3 regions of the Microbacterium sp. R86528 genome follow, and region 3 is predicted to be linked to each of the others. Evidence: predicted binding sites of a transcription regulator. Region 3 holds the regulator's gene; each other region holds the start of a gene.
The links. Region 3 encodes HrcA, which represses chaperone genes, less so after heat shock. Its sites were predicted from a motif close to TTNGCACTCGNNNNNNNCGAGTGCNAA; they were not measured.

Region 1: groL (chaperonin GroEL) is a predicted target of HrcA. The motif match lies at 4,020-4,046, and genes of this name have one in related genera.
Region 2: SJY18_RS00665 (Hsp20/alpha crystallin family protein) is a predicted target of HrcA. The motif match lies at 1,198-1,224, and genes of this name have one in related genera.

The regions. Positions count from the first base shown of each region.
Region 1 covers NZ_CP138996.1:2,875,180-2,880,782, forward strand. Annotated here, with positions in the region: gene SJY18_RS13310 (DMT family transporter) at 1-645, shown strand, start outside; gene SJY18_RS13315 (nitroreductase family protein) at 650-1,243, opposite strand; gene msrB (peptide-methionine (R)-S-oxide reductase MsrB) at 1,243-1,647, opposite strand; gene SJY18_RS13325 (DUF2332 family protein) at 1,735-2,727, shown strand; gene SJY18_RS13330 (DUF3263 domain-containing protein) at 2,737-2,967, shown strand; gene SJY18_RS13335 (LytR C-terminal domain-containing protein) at 2,977-3,546, shown strand; gene SJY18_RS13340 (cold-shock protein) at 3,710-3,910, shown strand; gene groL (chaperonin GroEL) at 4,084-5,603, shown strand, end outside.
Region 2 covers NZ_CP138996.1:135,818-141,420, reverse strand. Annotated here, with positions in the region: gene SJY18_RS00670 (acyl-CoA desaturase) at 1-280, opposite strand, end outside; gene SJY18_RS00665 (Hsp20/alpha crystallin family protein) at 662-1,114, opposite strand; gene SJY18_RS00660 (hypothetical protein) at 1,301-1,597, shown strand; gene SJY18_RS00655 (MFS transporter) at 1,615-3,048, shown strand; gene SJY18_RS00650 (metalloregulator ArsR/SmtB family transcription factor) at 3,101-3,442, shown strand; gene SJY18_RS00645 (cation transporter) at 3,439-4,122, shown strand; gene SJY18_RS00640 (spermidine synthase) at 4,145-4,852, opposite strand; gene putP (sodium/proline symporter PutP) at 4,893-5,603, opposite strand, start outside.
Region 3 covers NZ_CP138996.1:481,211-486,813, forward strand. Annotated here, with positions in the region: gene SJY18_RS02395 (DUF1990 family protein) at 1-127, shown strand, start outside; gene hemW (radical SAM family heme chaperone HemW) at 138-1,355, shown strand; gene SJY18_RS02405 (carboxylesterase/lipase family protein) at 1,358-2,800, opposite strand; gene hrcA (heat-inducible transcriptional repressor HrcA) at 2,924-3,964, shown strand; gene dnaJ (molecular chaperone DnaJ) at 4,014-5,123, shown strand; gene SJY18_RS02420 (16S rRNA (uracil(1498)-N(3))-methyltransferase) at 5,130-5,603, shown strand, end outside.

The sequences.
Region 1 (5,603 bases), 590 kb from region 3:
TCGGTGGGCATCATCGGGGTAGGCCTGTTCACCGTGGGAATGGTGGCCGGTCAAACCGTGAACGGTCTCGTCTTGGACCGCACCGGCTACGGACCTGGCGGGGTTGTCGCGGTGACAATGCCGCGCGTGATCGGAGCGGCAATCGCTCTGGTCGCCGTCGGGTCGGTGTTCGTCGGCGACACCGTGCAGGGCATTCCAGTGTGGATGCTGATTCTGCCGTTCTTTGCCGGTGCGGGCATTGCATGGCAGCAAGCCACCAACGGCCGCCTGCGTCAGCAGGTGGGCACCCCGCTGACGGCGACACTGGTCAACTTTGCCGGCGGCACAACGTTTCTTGCCGTCGCGGCAGTGATCGACGTCGCGATCGTCGGCATGCCCGAGGCGCTTCCTGCTGAAGCATGGATCTACGCCGGGGGCGCCCTCGGCGTCGTCTACATCTTCTTGTCTGCGGCGCTGGTGCAGCACACGGGTGTGCTGCTGCTCGGGCTCGGCTCGGTGGTCGGGCTGCTTGTCACCGCGGTCATCCTCGACGCCATCTGGCCGACAGCGTCCAGCCCGCCATTGCTCACTCAGATAGTGATCGTCGCGATAGCGCTGCTGTCGGTAGTCGTCGCAGCTGCGCCGTGGCGGCTGCGACGACCCTGAAGCCTCACGACTTCTTGGGCTTGGGCTTCGTCTTCGACTTCGGTTTCGGCAGACGCGAGAGATGCTTGCGGGCTTCAATCGGCTTGCGACGTCCGATGCGAGCGCGCGGTGGCTTGCCGCCGACGTATAGCCAGCCGAGAAGTTCTTCGTTCGCCTCGAGCCCGTGCAACTTGGCAACGGCCTTCGAGCGGGTGTAATGACCGGTGCGCCACAGTACGCCCCAGCCAGCTTCGTCGAGCAACAGGCTCAGCATGTGGGCGACGCCCGACGCCACGGCCTCTTGCTCCCACCGCGGAACCTTGTCGCTTTTGCGGTAGGTGGCCACGACAGCGATCAGCAGAGGCGCTCGCAACGGCTTGGTTGAGGCCCCTTTGCGTCCCTCGGCTTTGTTGATGGCTTTGCCGAGCCGATCGCGGTCGGCGCCGCGCAGCTCGATCAGTCGCCACGGTCGCATCGAGGAGTGGTCCGCGACGCGGCCCGCTGCGCTCACCAGGATCTCGAGCTCGGCGCGGGCGGGCGCTTGTTCGGTGACTTTCGACCACGAGCGACGAGCGCGAACCGCTTCGAGCGCCGGGGCCACCCGCTCGGGCTCGCTCACTAAGAGGCTTCCGGGGTGAAGTTTAGCGACAGCGAGTTCATGCAATAGCGGTCACCCGTCGGGGTGCCGAATCCGTCGGGAAACACGTGCCCGAGGTGTGAGCCGCAGTTCGCGCAACGCACTTCGGTGCGCTGCATGCCGTGGGCGTTGTCTTCGAGCAGTTCGACGGCCTCGGGGCGCACAGATTCGTAGAAGCTCGGCCACCCGCAGTGGGAGTCGAACTTGGTGCCACTCTTGAACAGCTCAGCATCGCATGCGGCGCAAGTGTAGAAACCAGAGCGGCTTTCGTCGAGAAGCTCGCCCGTCCACGCGCGCTCTGTCCCCGCTTTGCGCAGCACCGCGTACTGCTCGTCGGTGAGTTCGGCGCGCCACTCGGCGTCGGTCTTGTTGACGGCGTAGTTCATGAGTCCTCCTTGGGTCTTCGTCCATTCAACCGCACGGTGTGCGCGTATGTTCCGTGAGTGCTGTGCATTCGCCACGAGAATGGGGGAGTGCATGAGTCTGCGGAACAAGTCGTCATGGCGCGGTACGGCCGCTTCGCCCGCGATGAGGCCCCCGGCCGCTCGGCGCTGTATGAAGAGTGGGCGATGGGGGTCGCGGCAGGTGGTGCGGCTGCTCGCACCATTGCACGCCTGCCGCCCACACGCCGTCAGCCACCGTTGGTATTCGCCGTTTGCCGCATGCTCGGTGCACCAGAGACAACCTTCACCGAGTGGTCACGGTGGTTGCGAGAGCACGCCGAAGCGGTTGTCGCCGAGGCCTCTCAGCGCAGTCTGCAGACCAATGAGCCGTTGCGCTGTGCGGCGTTGATGCCCGCGCTGAGCCTTATTGCCGGGCCCATCGCGCTGCTTGAGATCGGTGCGAGCGCCGGGCTGTGTCTAGTGCCTGACCGCTATTCCTATCGCTACGGCGACGGCACACAGCTTGATCCTCGCGCGGCCGCTTCAACGGTGTTGCTCGACTGCGAGCTGGTTGGCCGGCCCGCGCTGCGAATGCCAGAGATCGTCTGGCGCCGCGGCATCGATCTGCAGCCGCTCGACGCCTCGTGCGCCGATGACCGCCGCTTTCTCTCAGCGCTCGTCTGGCCGGGAGAGATCGGTCGATCCGAGAGGATTTCAGGCGCGCTCGATATCGCAGCACGAGAGGCACTCGTAATCGACGCGGGCGATGCGACAGACGCTGCCGTGCTGCGGGCGGCCGCAGCCTCGGCGCCGCGAGATGCCACGCTCGTGGTGACGACGCCCGGAGTGCTGCCGCATATTGCCCACGCAGACCGCGAGCGGCTTGTCGAGACGATTCGTTCGATGGATGCTGAATGGATCAGCATCGACCCGCCCCGACTTCTCGCGCAGCTCGCCGGTGCCACCTTGGACGAGTCTTGGGACCGGTTCGTTCTCTCGCTCAATGGCGAAGCGATGGCAAATGTTGATCCCCTTGGCGGCTACGTGGAGTGGCGGGCAGTCGAGGTGGATGCTGCGCGTTAGCGTTATCGGGTGCCCCTGACCGACCGTGAACGCGCCATTCTCGAATTCGAGCGAGAGTGGCGTCGCCATGTCGGAGCGAAAGAAGAGGCGATTCGAGCGGAGCTTGCCCTCTCGCCCGCTCGCTACTATCAGTTGCTCGGACGACTCATCGATACGGTGCCCGCGCAGGAATTCGACCCGATGCTGGTGAAGCGACTGCGCAGACAGCGCGATACTCGGCTTCATAACGTGGGCAGGTAACATTCTCTGGTGCCGAAAACGTCTGTGCCGAAGGATCGCTTCGACGACCTCCCTGAGTCAGGGCGTATTGGTGCGCACCGCGCCGAGAACCCGCATATGCGCGGGTGGGTCGTTCTGCTGTGGGCGGCGCTTGCCACCATCGTGCTGATCACCGTCGGCATCTTCGCCACACTGATTGCCTCCGGCCGGATCGAGCTGGGCGCCCCCGAGCCGGCAGCGACCGTTGAACCCACACCCGATGTGGAAGCGGTCGTCGATACGTCATTCGATGTGGTGATCTTGAACGCCACGCCCGAGAGCGGGCTTGCGACCCAGTTGAAAGATGTCGTCGTTGCCGCGGGTTGGGCCGATGAGATGGTCACCGCGAGTGAAGCAGGTTCAGAAGACTTCGCTGAGACGACGGTCTACTACCTGAACGACGAAGACGAAGCGGCGGCTTTGGGTCTGGCGAATGTCATCGGTGGTGCCGAGGTCGCGCAGACCGACGTATATCAACCCGCGACAGCAGACGAGCAGCAACTCACGATCGTGATCGGTGTGGACCGCGCCTCAGCCGGTACCGCAACGCCCACGCCCTAGTCGGCGCACTCGAAGGGTGGCGACGCGTTTCGCCAGCAAATGCTGATGTGTTTCGCCCGCGTAAATACTTTGGTGCGCGCGTGTCAACAGATGCCGATCTGGCGTTCGTCGCTGCGCAACGCTCCATACGATGATTCTTGTCGCACCACACACAGGAGATCGCATGGCTCAGGGCACCGTCAAATGGTTCAACGCTGAAAAAGGATTCGGGTTCATCACCGTCTCCGACGGGCAGGACGTTTTCGTTCACTACTCGAATATCGATATGAGCGGCTTCCGCGTGCTCGAAGAGGGCCAAGCCGTGGAATTCACCGTCGGTTCTGGCCAGAAGGGCCCCCAAGCTGAGACGGTTCGCGTCATCTGACGAGCGGCAATGACTTGAGAAACGCCGGTACCGAAAGGTATCGGCGTTTCTGTGTGTCACCACACCGCGTGCGTGGCTTGCACTCGATGGGGTCGAGTGCCAGAATGGCTTAGCACTCGCATTCGTAGAGTGCCAATAATGCAAGCCCAACGTCCGGGAGGGACGACACACACATGGCAAAGATCATCGCTTTCGACGAGGAGGCCCGCCGTGGCCTCGAGCGCGGCCTCAACATTCTGGCCGACGCCGTCAAGGTGACGCTCGGCCCGCGCGGTCGCAACGTCGTGCTTGAAAAGAAGTGGGGCGCCCCCACGATCACCAACGATGGCGTGTCCATCGCCAAGGAGATCGAACTGGACGACCCGTTCGAGAAGATTGGTGCCGAGCTCGTCAAGGAGGTCGCCAAGAAGACTGACGACGTCGCTGGCGACGGCACCACCACCGCTACCGTTCTGGCGCAGGCGCTCGTTCGCGAAGGTCTGCGCAACGTCGCAGCCGGCGCAGACCCGATCTCGCTCAAGAAGGGCATCGAGAAGGCCGTTCAGGCCATCACCGCTCAGCTTCTCGCCGACGCCAAGGAGGTTGAGACCAAGGAGGAGATCGCTGCCACCGCGTCCATCTCGGCCGGCGACGCTGAGATCGGCGCCCTGATCGCCGAGGCGATCGACAAGGTCGGCAAGGAAGGCGTGGTCACCGTTGAGGAGTCCAACACCTTCGGCACCGAGCTCGAGCTCACCGAGGGCATGCGCTTCGACAAGGGCTACCTGAACCCGTACTTCGTTACCGACCCGGAGCGTCAGGAAGCGGTCTTCGAAGACCCCTACATCCTGATCGCGAACCAGAAGATCTCGAACATCAAGGATCTTCTTCCGATCGTCGACAAGGTCATCCAGGATGGCAAGGAACTCTTGATCATCGCTGAGGACGTCGAGGGCGAAGCACTCGCTACTCTCGTGCTCAACAAGATCCGCGGCATCTTCAAGTCGGTTGCCGTCAAGGCTCCTGGCTTCGGCGACCGTCGCAAGGCGCAGCTGCAGGACATCGCCATCCTCACCGGTGGACAGGTCATCACCGAGGAGGTCGGACTCAAGCTTGAGAACGCCACCCTCGACCTGCTTGGTCGTGCCCGCAAGGTCATCATCACCAAGGACGAGACGACCATCATCGAAGGTTCGGGTGACGCGGAGCAGATCGAAGGCCGCGTTACACAGATCCGTCGTGAGATCGACAACACCGACAGCGACTACGACCGCGAGAAGCTCCAGGAGCGCCTCGCGAAGCTGGCTGGTGGCGTTGCAGTCATCAAGGCTGGTGCCGCAACCGAGGTCGAGCTCAAGGAGCGCAAGCACCGCATCGAAGATGCTGTGCGCAACGCGAAGGCAGCCGTCGAAGAGGGCATCATCGCCGGTGGTGGCGTTGCACTCATCCAGGCTGGCAAGACCGCATTCGAGGGCCTTCAGCTCGAGGGTGACGAGGCAACCGGCGCGAACATCGTGCGGGTCGCTATCGACGCTCCGCTCAAGCAGATCGCGCTGAACGCAGGCCTTGAGCCCGGTGTCGTCGCTGAGAAGGTTCGCAACCTGCCTTCGGGTCACGGCCTGAACGCTGCGACCGGCGAATACGTCGACATGCTCGCTGCTGGCATCAACGACCCGGTGAAGGTAACGCGCTCGGCGCTGCAGAACGCAGCATC
Region 2 (5,603 bases), 350 kb from region 3:
GGAAGGCGAACTGGGTGACGATGATGCCGAGTGCGGCCGCCATCAGCAGCTGAAACCAGCTTTCGCCGAGCAGAATGAACCCGGTGATGACGCCGCCAAGGGCAAGAACCAGCACGGTCGCGACAGTGCCGTAAAACCACGGGGTGCGTGCGAGCAGACCGGTCTCTTTCGCGACCTGCGAGATGTTCGTGTACGCACGGGCCACAGGGGGGAACGTGGTCGCACTCGCGTACGTCTGCCTGATTGGCCCGAGAGTGGATGCTGGTGCAACGGATGCCATCGCGGCTCCTCTGGTCGGCAGCGGCGACCCTGGAGCCAAAGCTGGTTGGGGCGGCCCGAAAGAGCCGTTGCGGCGAGCCTACGCGGGGGGTGATGCCGCAAGAGGCATGTCCTTGGCGATCTCACCTCGATTGCCGAGCGGGGCAGCCCATGCGATCACCAGCGCTCAATCACTCCGTTGCGGATCAACTCCGCGCCGAGCTGTTCCTCGAACGCATCAACGTCGTCATAAAAGGGGTCATCAAGTCTCTCTTCATTCATGAGAGCTCCGTTGCCGATACGTTGCCGTTGCCCTGGATCCGACCAAGGGCGACAGCCGCCTATGGGAAAGGGCGCCGTTGCGGGACGGAAGATTCGACCGCCCCGCAGCGGCGCATGATCGCTACTGTTCGACGGCTTGTGACGCGTCAGACTCGTGCGCCTGAAGGGCTGCGACCGAATCTGCTGTCGCGACAGCGATGCGGCGCGGCTTGGCTTTCTCGCTGACCGGGATCGTCACCGACAGCACCCCATTGTCATAGGACGCACTGATCTGCTCGGTGTCGACGCCTTGGCCGAGGTTGAGTTGGCGTACAAAAGTCGCCGCCTCACGCTCTCGAGTGATCCACTTCACATCATCGCCCGATGCGAGAGTCCGTTCAGCGCGGATTGTCAGCAATTGACCGTCGACGTCGATGTCAACCGAGCCGGGATCGATTCCGGGCAGATCCGCGGCGAGCACATAGTGGTCGCCGTCGCGGTAGAGGTCCATCGGCATGCGCCGCGGTCCACCGCGCGACTCGAGAAGGGTCGACGCAATACGGTCGAGGTCACGGAACGGGTCGTAGTTTGCCATAGTCATCTCCTTTTCTCTTCGCTCGAACGATGCGCTCGAGCGCCGATTCAAAGTTGAGCCCACATGACTCAACTGCTCAAATATTAGCACTCTCGGCAGTCGAGTGCCAGAAATTCGCCGTCAAAACATTGGCCCCCAACCCTGCCCGAAACAGACGCACGACGCTCCCCCAGCTACCGTGGGGGAATGACCTCCGACCGCGCCACCCGCCGCATTGAACTGACGATGCACAAGCCGTGGTTTGCGCTCTATGGCGGAATTCGCCCGACGCTCATCATCGAAGGCAGAGGCCAACCCGTGCAGTGGGGCGTGGGCACATGGCAGCTCGCCGCCGACGAGTCGGTGACGCTGGGCGTGTTTCTGTTCAACCGAATGTGGCGATTTGGCGAAGCTCAGTTCACGCTCGCACCCGAGGACCCCGCGAAGCTGATCTACGAAGCGCCGATCTGGCCTTTCACACGCGGACGCATGCGGTTGGGCTAGCTCGCTACCGTTAAGTGATGTCGACACCGACCAGCGCGATCCGAGTGCCCATACGGTTGGGGGCGCGCGGGGTTGTGTCGATGACAGGGCTCGTCGTCGCAACGCTCGGGGCAACTCTGCCGCAGGCGATGACTGCCCCGGTGCTTGGAATTACGGCAGATGCTTTCGGTGTGACCACGGGGGACGCCACCTGGGCTCTCACAATCACATTGGTTGTCGCCGTCGCCACCACACCGGTCATCGGGCGAATGGGAGACGCCTACGGCGCTCGACGGACGCTGCTGATGGTACTGCCGCTGGTAGCACTCGGCCTGTTCATCACGGCGATCGCGCCCACCCTCGGGTGGCTTATCGCCGGCCGCGCCATTCTTGGGGTCGGCGGGGGCGTGTTTCCACTGGCCATCGCCGCTGTGCCACGACTCGTACCGGAACACAACCGCGCGGGCGCTGTAGGTCTGGTCACCGCGATGTTCGCCACCGGGATCGGGTTCGGCGTGCTGGTATCGGGGCTGCTGGTCGATCACATCGGCATCCGCGCCACTGCCTGGGTGCCGTTTGCAATCGTCGTGGCGAGCTGGGTTGTTCTCGCTTCCGCTCTCCCCCACATTCCCCGCCGCCGCAACGTCCACGTGGAGCTGCGAGCAGCACTGTCGCTTGCAGTTGGCGTGATCGCCGTTCTTCTCGCCTTCACCGAGGCACCACGCTGGCCCTCGCCGTGGTGGTGGATCATCGCACTTGTTCTCATCGCGACCGTTGCGCTTTGCTACTGGTTCTTTCGCGAGCGCGTGAGCCCCGATCCTCTCCTCGGCGCTCCCACTCTGCGTCTGCGCGGAGTGTGGGCCACGCAACTGACCGCATTCTTGCTCGGCGCAGCCCTGCTCGGCATCTACGTTCTCATTCCGGCGTTCGCCGAGGCGCCCTCTGGCGACGAAGCAGGACTCTCTGCGTCAGTGACGCTCGCTGCATTGCTTCTGTTGCCGGCGACGATCGCCATGCTCGTGGTCGGTCCGCTGTCGGGTGTGCTGCGTCGATGGATCGGCACACGCGCGCCCGTCATTCTGGGAGCAGCCACGGCCGCCGCCGGTGCGCTCGTGATGATTATCGCGCCGCGCGAACTCATCACCCTGCTGCTGGGTACCGTTCTGCTCGGCGCGGGTATCGCGGCGGCGTCTGCCGGGCTCGTGAACGTGCTGATCGACCACGTCGATGAGCAGCACGTCGGTGCGGCCACGGGCCTGACTGTCGTCGCTCGGCAACTCGGAGGTGCGGTCGGCGCATCGATGATCGCGGCGCTGATAGCCATTCAGTCGTCCGAGCCGGATGGCGATGTATACGCGGCGGCGTTCAGCGCTATCACGGCGATCACGGTGCTCGCGGTTCTCTCGGCGCTATTGATTCCGAGCGGCACGACTTCAACGCTGCGGCGAGTACGCAGCCGACTCGCACGTTGAACAGCCCCATAGATACAGCGTTTCCTTAATTCATGGTTTGCTGTATTCTCAAATGGTGCTCGCCACCACCGCCTCCGTGACCCACACCGCCGCTCTCGCAAGGCTCGGCTTTGCACTCTCGGATGCGACCCGAGTGGGCATTCTGCTTGCGCTTCGCGCAGGCTCGGCGTACCCCTCTGACCTGGCCGACTCGCTCGACGTCTCACGACAGGTGATGTCGAATCAACTGGCGTGTTTGCGCGGGTGTGGCCTCGTCACGGCTACGCCAGACGGTCGACGCACGCAATACCGTCTCGCAGACGCTCATCTCGCACCAGCACTCGACGAACTACTGCAAGTGGTATTGCACGTCGAACCGGGCTGCTGCTCCACTGACGTCTGCACCTGCTCATGACCGCGGCCACCGGAACGCTCTCGGCTCAGCGCAAAGCAACCCTGCAACGACGAATCCGCTGGATCGTGTCGGCGACTATCGTCTACAACCTGATCGAGGCTGTCATCGCGTTGACAGCGGGCAACCTTGCGAACTCGGCCGCCCTAGTGGCGTTCGGACTCGACTCAACAATCGAGGTGCTGTCGGCCGCAGCGGTCGCATGGCAATTCACGCGGCGAGATCCAGAGCGTTGGGAGCGAGGAACACTGCGGGTCATCGCCGTCGCCTTCTTCGCACTCGCCGCGTATGTCACCGCCAGTTCGCTGTTCGCGTTGATCACCCGCGTTGACGTCGAACACAGCTCGACCGGCATCGCGATCGCCGCGCTCAGCGTGGTGATCATGCCGTTCTTGTCGTTTGCAGAACGTCGCGCCGGTCGCGAGCTGGGGTCGGCGAGCGCGGTTGCCGACTCGAAGCAGACGCTGATCTGCACATACCTGTCGGCCGCGGTCTTGGTCGGGCTACTGCTGAACTCGGTGTTGGGCTGGTGGTGGGCCGACGCGATTGCCGGTCTCGTGATCGCCGCATTCGCGCTACGCGAGGGCATCGAAGCGTGGCGTGGTGACGCGTGCGCGACATCTGTAGGGATGCTACTTGAGGACGAGCACGACGATGATCGCCACGATCACGATCACCACTGAGCACTCACACCGTGCGATCTAGCTAGCGGCGACTTCTTCCCACGTACACGGTGTTAGATGACATCCCTTCAGTCACGGGGTTCGCAAAGTCCACGACATGCGCAGCCGTGTCGTCGAAAACCTGATCGAGCTGAACCATGAAGTCCGCGTCTGGCGGGTCGTCTGACCAAAGCGCGAACACGCCTCTCGATGCGAGATGCCGGTCAAGTGCGCGCAAGCCCTCCGCCTGGTAGAGGTCGGCGTGCGTCGAGTCGAGCTGATGGCGCGGGGAGTGATCGACGTCGAGCAAGATTGCATTCCACGCCCTCTGGTCATCACCCGGAGCGTTGCGCATGACCTCGAAGAAATCGTCGCAGACCAGCGTGGTGCGCGGATCGTCCACAAGCTCGGCCGAAACTGGCAACAGCTTGCGCTCATGCCAGCCGATCACGGTATCGAGACGATCGATCACGGCGAGCGCACCCACCCGACTGTCACGCAATGCCGCTACCGCGGTGTAGCCAAGACCAAGCCCGCCTACCAGCACGTTGAGGTCGTCGCCACCCACGACGGCGAGTCCGAGATCTGCGAGCGCGATCTCAGCGACAGTGAACAGACTCGACATCAAGTACTCTTCCCCGAGCTTTACCTCATAGATCTCGTGCCCCGCCGCAGGCTCCCACCGACGCCGCAGGGTGAGATCCCCCATCGGCGTCGGTTGCCAATCAAGTTCTTCGAACCGAGTGATCACGTGATTCCTTCTCGAGCGTGGCTTGCGTTCGAACGCAGCACTACTTCGCCTCCGGCAGCACGACAGTGCCCGTGCGCACACTTTCAACCGCGGTGTCGAACTCGCTCGAGATATCGTCGCTTGCGGTGTACGTGAATCGGCTGACTACGAAAGCCACGACGAGATTGAGCACAAAGCCAGGCACGATCTCATACATCACGCCCGAAAGCGCATCGATGTTGCCCCAGATCACCACGGTGATCGCTCCCGTGAGCATTCCGGCAATTGCTCCGGCACTCGTCAGCTTGCGCCAAAACAGCGATAGCAGCACAATCGGACCGAATGCGGCCCCGAAGCCCGCCCATGCGTAGGCAACGAGGTCGAGGATCGACGAATTTGGGTCCCATGCGAGAATCACGGCGATCACCGAGACGATCAGCACGCCCGTGCGACCGAGGATGACCTGTGCTTTGGGGGTCGCCTGCTTCTTAGCCACGATCTTGTAGAGATCCTCGACGAGTGCAGACGACGAGACGATGAGTTGCGACGAAATTGTGCTCATGATCGCGGCGAGCACTGCTGCGAGCACGAACCCTGCGATCAGGGGGTGGAAGAAGATCTGCGCGAGCTCAAGAAACACGCGCTCGGGGTTTTCGAGCGTGAGTTCAGGATGCTGCTGAAAATACGCGATTCCCACCAGCGCCGAAGCCATCGCGCCGAGAACTGAGAGAACCATCCAGCTGATCCCGATGCGCCGACCCGCGACGGCATC
Region 3 (5,603 bases):
TCGCGCATTCGACGCGCCAACGTCGCTGTTGTATCGCATGGTGCCTGCGCTCACGCGGCGGCGTCGCCGAGAGCTCTTCACGCGCTATCTGCGAGCGATCTCGCCGCTCTACAACACTCCCGCGTGAGGGCTCGCTAGTGGGCTCGGCACTACCCGACGGCGAGCCAGTTCCTGAAGACGGCTCCCTGCCCCCTGACACACAGATAGATCTCGCGACCCCCTTCAGCGTCTATTTGCACGTTCCGTTTTGTAGAGTGCGCTGCGGCTACTGTGACTTCAACACCTACACCTCTGAAGAACTGCACGGCGCACGGCAGGATCAATACGCCGACACATTGCTGCGCGAAGTGGAGTTCTCGCGCAGTGTTCTCAGCCGCGCTGGCGGCATTCGTGCGGCATCCACTGTGTTCTTCGGTGGCGGAACCCCCACACTGCTACCACCCGGAGACCTTGCCCGCATGTTGAACGGCGTGCGGGACGCATTCGGGGTAGCACACGACGCCGAGATCACCGTCGAGGCAAACCCCGACACAGTGACCGATGCGGTGGCAGAGGAACTCGCCGCGGCGGGTGTCACTCGGCTATCGATCGGAATGCAGTCAGCAGTCCCGCGAGTGCTGACCGCGCTCGATAGAACACACAACCCCGCGAACGTCACAACAGCCGTTGCCGCGGCACGCCGCGCTAACTTGAACGTCAGCGTTGATCTCATCTACGGCGCACCGGGAGAAACCCTCGATGATTGGCGCGCCTCGGTCGACGCCGCACTCGATTTAGAACCCGATCACATCTCGGCGTACGCCTTGATCATCGAAGCCGGCACGAAGCTTGCTCGACAGATCAAGCGCGGCGAAGTGGTGGCACCCGACGATGACGTGCAAGCTGACATGTACGAATACGTCGACGCCCGCCTCAGCGCTGCCGGACTCGATTGGTACGAGGTGTCGAATTGGGCCCGCAATCTTTCGCAGCGATCGCGGCACAATCTCGCGTACTGGCAGGGCTCCGATTGGTGGGGTTTCGGCCCTGGCGCCCACAGCCACATCGCTGGCGTGCGTTTTTGGAACGTGAAGCATCCAGCCGCATACGCTCAGCGCCTTGAGCACCAGAATTCGCCAGCGGCAGGGCGAGAGATTCCCGACGCAAAGGCGCGCACTCTCGAGGCTGTGCTGCTTCGAAGTCGCATTCGCGAAGGACTGCCGATCGACGAGATCGAGAGTGCATCTCGCACGAATATCGCTTCACTGATTGCTGATGGGCTCATCGATGGCGCCTCGGCACTCGGCGGCACCGTCGTACTGACCTTGCGGGGACGGCTGCTGGCAGACGCGGTCGTTCGCCGGCTCACCGACTAGGCTTAGCGCACTTTCGGTGCGGGCAGCGAATCGAGGGCGTCGGCGCGGCGCAGGGCAACAGCCGTGGTAGCCGTGTCGTACAGCTGGGTCGTGCGTTGTGCGCCATAGGCAGGCCACCCGGGATCACCTGTGCGAATGAAACGCACCCAGTCCGCGTGCATTTGGTCGGCAAGCGCCTGCGGTGCAAGCCTGCCCGCCATGCGCACCGAATCTGCGGCATTCAGCTGATCGAAGACAAAGCCAATCTCGATCGCGTGGGCCGCTTTGAGCTCTCGCACCGGGCTCTGCCACGCAAACTCATAGACGAAAGAGTTCGCCCGGCGCTTTTCGGCAACGGAGACAGCGGCCTTGCGCAGAAGCACGTCGGTGGCAATCTGCCCAAAGAGCTCTCCGGTAGACGCGTGCGGCCATGCCGCCCGATACAGCTTGACTGCTCGTGACGAAATGCCCAGCGCCAGGCGACCGAGCTGGAACTTCAGGGTTGTGATGGCAGCGAGCGCTGCCGGCGGAAACCACAATCGATACTCGTCGGTGTTTGTGCCGATCAGCAAGGGAACCTCGACGTTCACCAGCGCCTCATGGGGTGACAGCGGCAAGGTATCAGCGTCAATGGCCAGCGCGAAACCAGGTGCCCCGCCCAGTGGGGAGCCGCCCGCGGACTGCTGCCTTCTCTCTTCGAGAAGAATCCTCGGCGTGATCTGCGCGAACGCATCTCGGGTCGCGGGAAGACCCAGCCGCTTGGCCAACGCTCGGGTCACGCGGCCGGCGCGCGCCATTGAATCGGCCACCAGCGGGGCGCTTTCGATCGCTGCGCCTGCAACCAACTTGACGGTGTCAGGGCGCGAGAGCAATGCCGCTACGATCGCGCCGCCAGCGGACTCTCCCACAATCGTGATGCGGTTCGGGTCTCCGCCGAAGTGCGTGATCTCGTCGTGAACCCAACGCAACCCGGCGGCGGCGTCTGCGAGTCCGAGATTGCATGGGGCGCCCTCGAGCACTGAGAACCCTTCAGAGCCGACCCGGTAGGCAATTGAGACGAACACGACACCATCGCGTGCGAAAGCTGAGCCGTCATACGCGCTCAGCGCGGGCGTTCCTCTTTCAAGAGCCCCGCCGTGAAACCACACCATCACTGGCAAGGAGTGCGCCTCGACGGGCGTCCACACGTTCGCCGTCAGAATGTCGTCGCCCGCAATCTCGACAGACGAGAGCAATTCGCCGAGAGCGCCGGGATACGGTGACTGCGGCGCAGTCGCACCGAATTGGGTCGCATCCCGCTCTCCCTCCCACGGGGGAACCGGCTCGGGCAGCCGAAACCGGCGCTCGTCGAAAGGCGGCAGAGCGTACGGAATACCGAGAAAGCGACGAATGCCCTCGGATTCGGTTCCACGCACGTTTCCGGCGGTCAGGTGGAGCTTCGGCGTTGAACTCTGCGGATCACTCATCGCAGTCAGCGTAGGTGCGCACGAGGAAAAATGCCACACGCACGGGCTACGCTGACGCGTCAGGCGTCGAGCCGGTCTAGAATTGGCACTCACGGTTGAGGAGTGCCAGCGGGGAGGAACGTCATGGTCAGCGAACGTGGGCTCGAAGTGCTACGCGCCATCGTCCAGGACTACGTCGACACGCGCGAGCCGGTCGGGAGCAAGACGATCGTCGACCGTCATGCGTTCGGCGTCTCAGCGGCCACGATTCGCAACGATATGGCTCTCCTCGAAGATGAGGAGCTCATCGTCGCCCCTCACACCTCGTCGGGACGCATCCCGACTGACAAGGGATACCGCGTGTTCGTGGATCACCTTGCTGAGGTTCGCCCGCTTACTCCCGCCCAGCGCACCGCGATCTCTTCGTTTCTTGAGGGCCCGGTAGACCTCGATGACGCACTCAGCCGCACCGTGCGCGCCCTGACACAGCTCACCGGCCAAGTAGCGATCGTGCAGTACCCCTCGTTCGAGCGAGCGAATGTGTCTCACGTCGAACTTGTGCAATTGGGCAGTGGTCGGATGCTCGTGATCGTCGTTACCGACACAGGCCGCGTATCGCAACGGGTCAGCAATGTTCAAGACGAGTTCGATGAAACGGACCTTGGCCGCATGCGCGCTGAACTCAGCACGCTGCTGGTCGGTCGATCTGTGCGTGACGGCCTCCATCGCATCGAAACCCACCTGGCGCTGCACGACGATCCCACCAAGCCATGGGATGCCGCCACCCGCGTGCTCGCGCGTGCCGTAGCGGAAGACCTCGAAGAATTCCGGCAAGATCGCCTGGTGCTGGCAGGCAGCGCGAACCTCGCAAAACGAGAGTCGGACTTTCGTGGCAGCATCTATCCGCTCTTGGAAGCAATCGAACAGCAGGTGACTTTGGTTCGCTTGATGGGGGAGATGGTGGCCGATGAGCACGGGCTCGCCGCCAGCATCGGTCGTGAGAACGAAGCATTCGGACTCGCCGAAGCATCCGTTGTGACAAGCGACTATGACGCGACCGGCGCGGGAGCGCGTGTCGGATTGCTCGGACCCACGCGAATGGACTATCCCACAAACCTTGCGGCGGTGAGAGCGGTAGCCCGCTACCTCACGCGCATGCTCGAAGAAGACGACACGAGCCGCTGAAGCGCGCTCGCAATACGATCCCGCGCTCGTGCGCGGCAGGAAGGCGAAAGTGGCTGACCACTATGAAGTCCTCGGGGTTTCCCGAGAAGCATCCCTCGATGAGATCAAGAAGGCATATCGCCGACTTGCCCGGGAACTGCACCCTGATGTCAATCCGGGCGAAGACGCGTCAGAGCGCTTCAAGCTTGTGACGCACGCTTACGACGTGCTGAGCAACGATGAGCAGCGTGCCCGCTACGACATGGGTGGTGATAACGCAGGCTTTGGCGGCGCAGGAGGATTCGGCGGCTTCAACGACATCTTCGAGACGTTCTTCGGCGGCGCAGGTGGTTCGCGGGGCGGTCGCCCGCGCTCAAGACGCGAGCGTGGTCAAGATGCACTGGTGCGGGTGACTCTCGATCTTGCTGACGTGGTCTTCGGTGTTCACCGAGACATCGAAGTCGATACCGCAGTGCTGTGCGAGACGTGCGAGGGCTCCTGCTGCCAGCCCGGTACGTCTCCGGTGACATGTGACATCTGCCACGGAGCGGGTCACGTGCAGCGTCAGGTGCGAAGCCTGCTGGGAAACGTGGTCACCAACCAGCCGTGCAACGTGTGTTCTGGATACGGCACCACGATCCCTTATCCGTGCGCTACGTGTCAGGGTCAAGGTCGAGTGCGCTCGCGTCGCACGGTGTCTCTCGACATCCCTGCTGGCGTCGAGAACGGTCTGCGACTGCAGTTGCCGGGCTCGGGCGAAGTGGGTCCAGCCGGTGGGCCCAATGGTGATCTGTACCTGGAGATCACCGTGAACAACGACGACGTGTTCTCACGCGACGGCGATGATCTGCTCGCGACATTGGAGGTGTCAATGAGCGACGCGATTTTGGGCACCAACACCACCATCGACTCTCTCGACGGCTCCGTAGACCTTGAGATCCGTCCCGGCGTGCAGTCCGGAGACGTGCTCACGATCAAGGGCCGTGGAATCACTCCCTTGCGCGGGTCCAACCGCGGTGACCTTCGAGTCGGCGTGCATGTGGTGACGCCAACGCGCATCGGCTCGAAAGAGCGCGCCCTCATCGAAGACTTCGCCAAGCGCACCCGCGCGCCAAGCCCCAAGCTCTCGGAGTTCCACCAGGGAGTCTTCTCTAAGCTCCGCGACCGCTTCCGAGGATGATCTGACGTGGCGTTGCACTTCTTGGTTGATGATCCGCTGTCGGCTGGAGTGGGCGAAACTGTCACGCTCACCGGACCGGAGGCCCATCACGCTGCTGCGGTGCGGCGCGTTCGCGCGGGCGAAGAAGTGACCGTCGGCGATGGTCGGGGCGGCTGGCTTCGCGGCACCGTGATGTCGGTCGCGCCCAAAGAGGTGTGCATCGCGGTCGAGGAACGCCAGCAGTTTGCAGAACCCCACCCTCGCGTGATCCTTGTGCAGGCGCTTGCCAAAGGCGACCGAGACGAACTCGCGGTGCAGGCAGCCACTGAACTCGGCGTCGACGCGATCGTGCCGTGGCAGTCAGCTCGCAGCGTATCTCGATGGGACGCGGCAAAGAAGGCGAAGGGGCGAGCTCGCTGGGCGAGCATCGTGCGCGAGGCAGCCAAGCAGGCCCATCGCGCTTGGGTGCCCGAGGTTTCTGATGTTGTGACGACTGCTGCG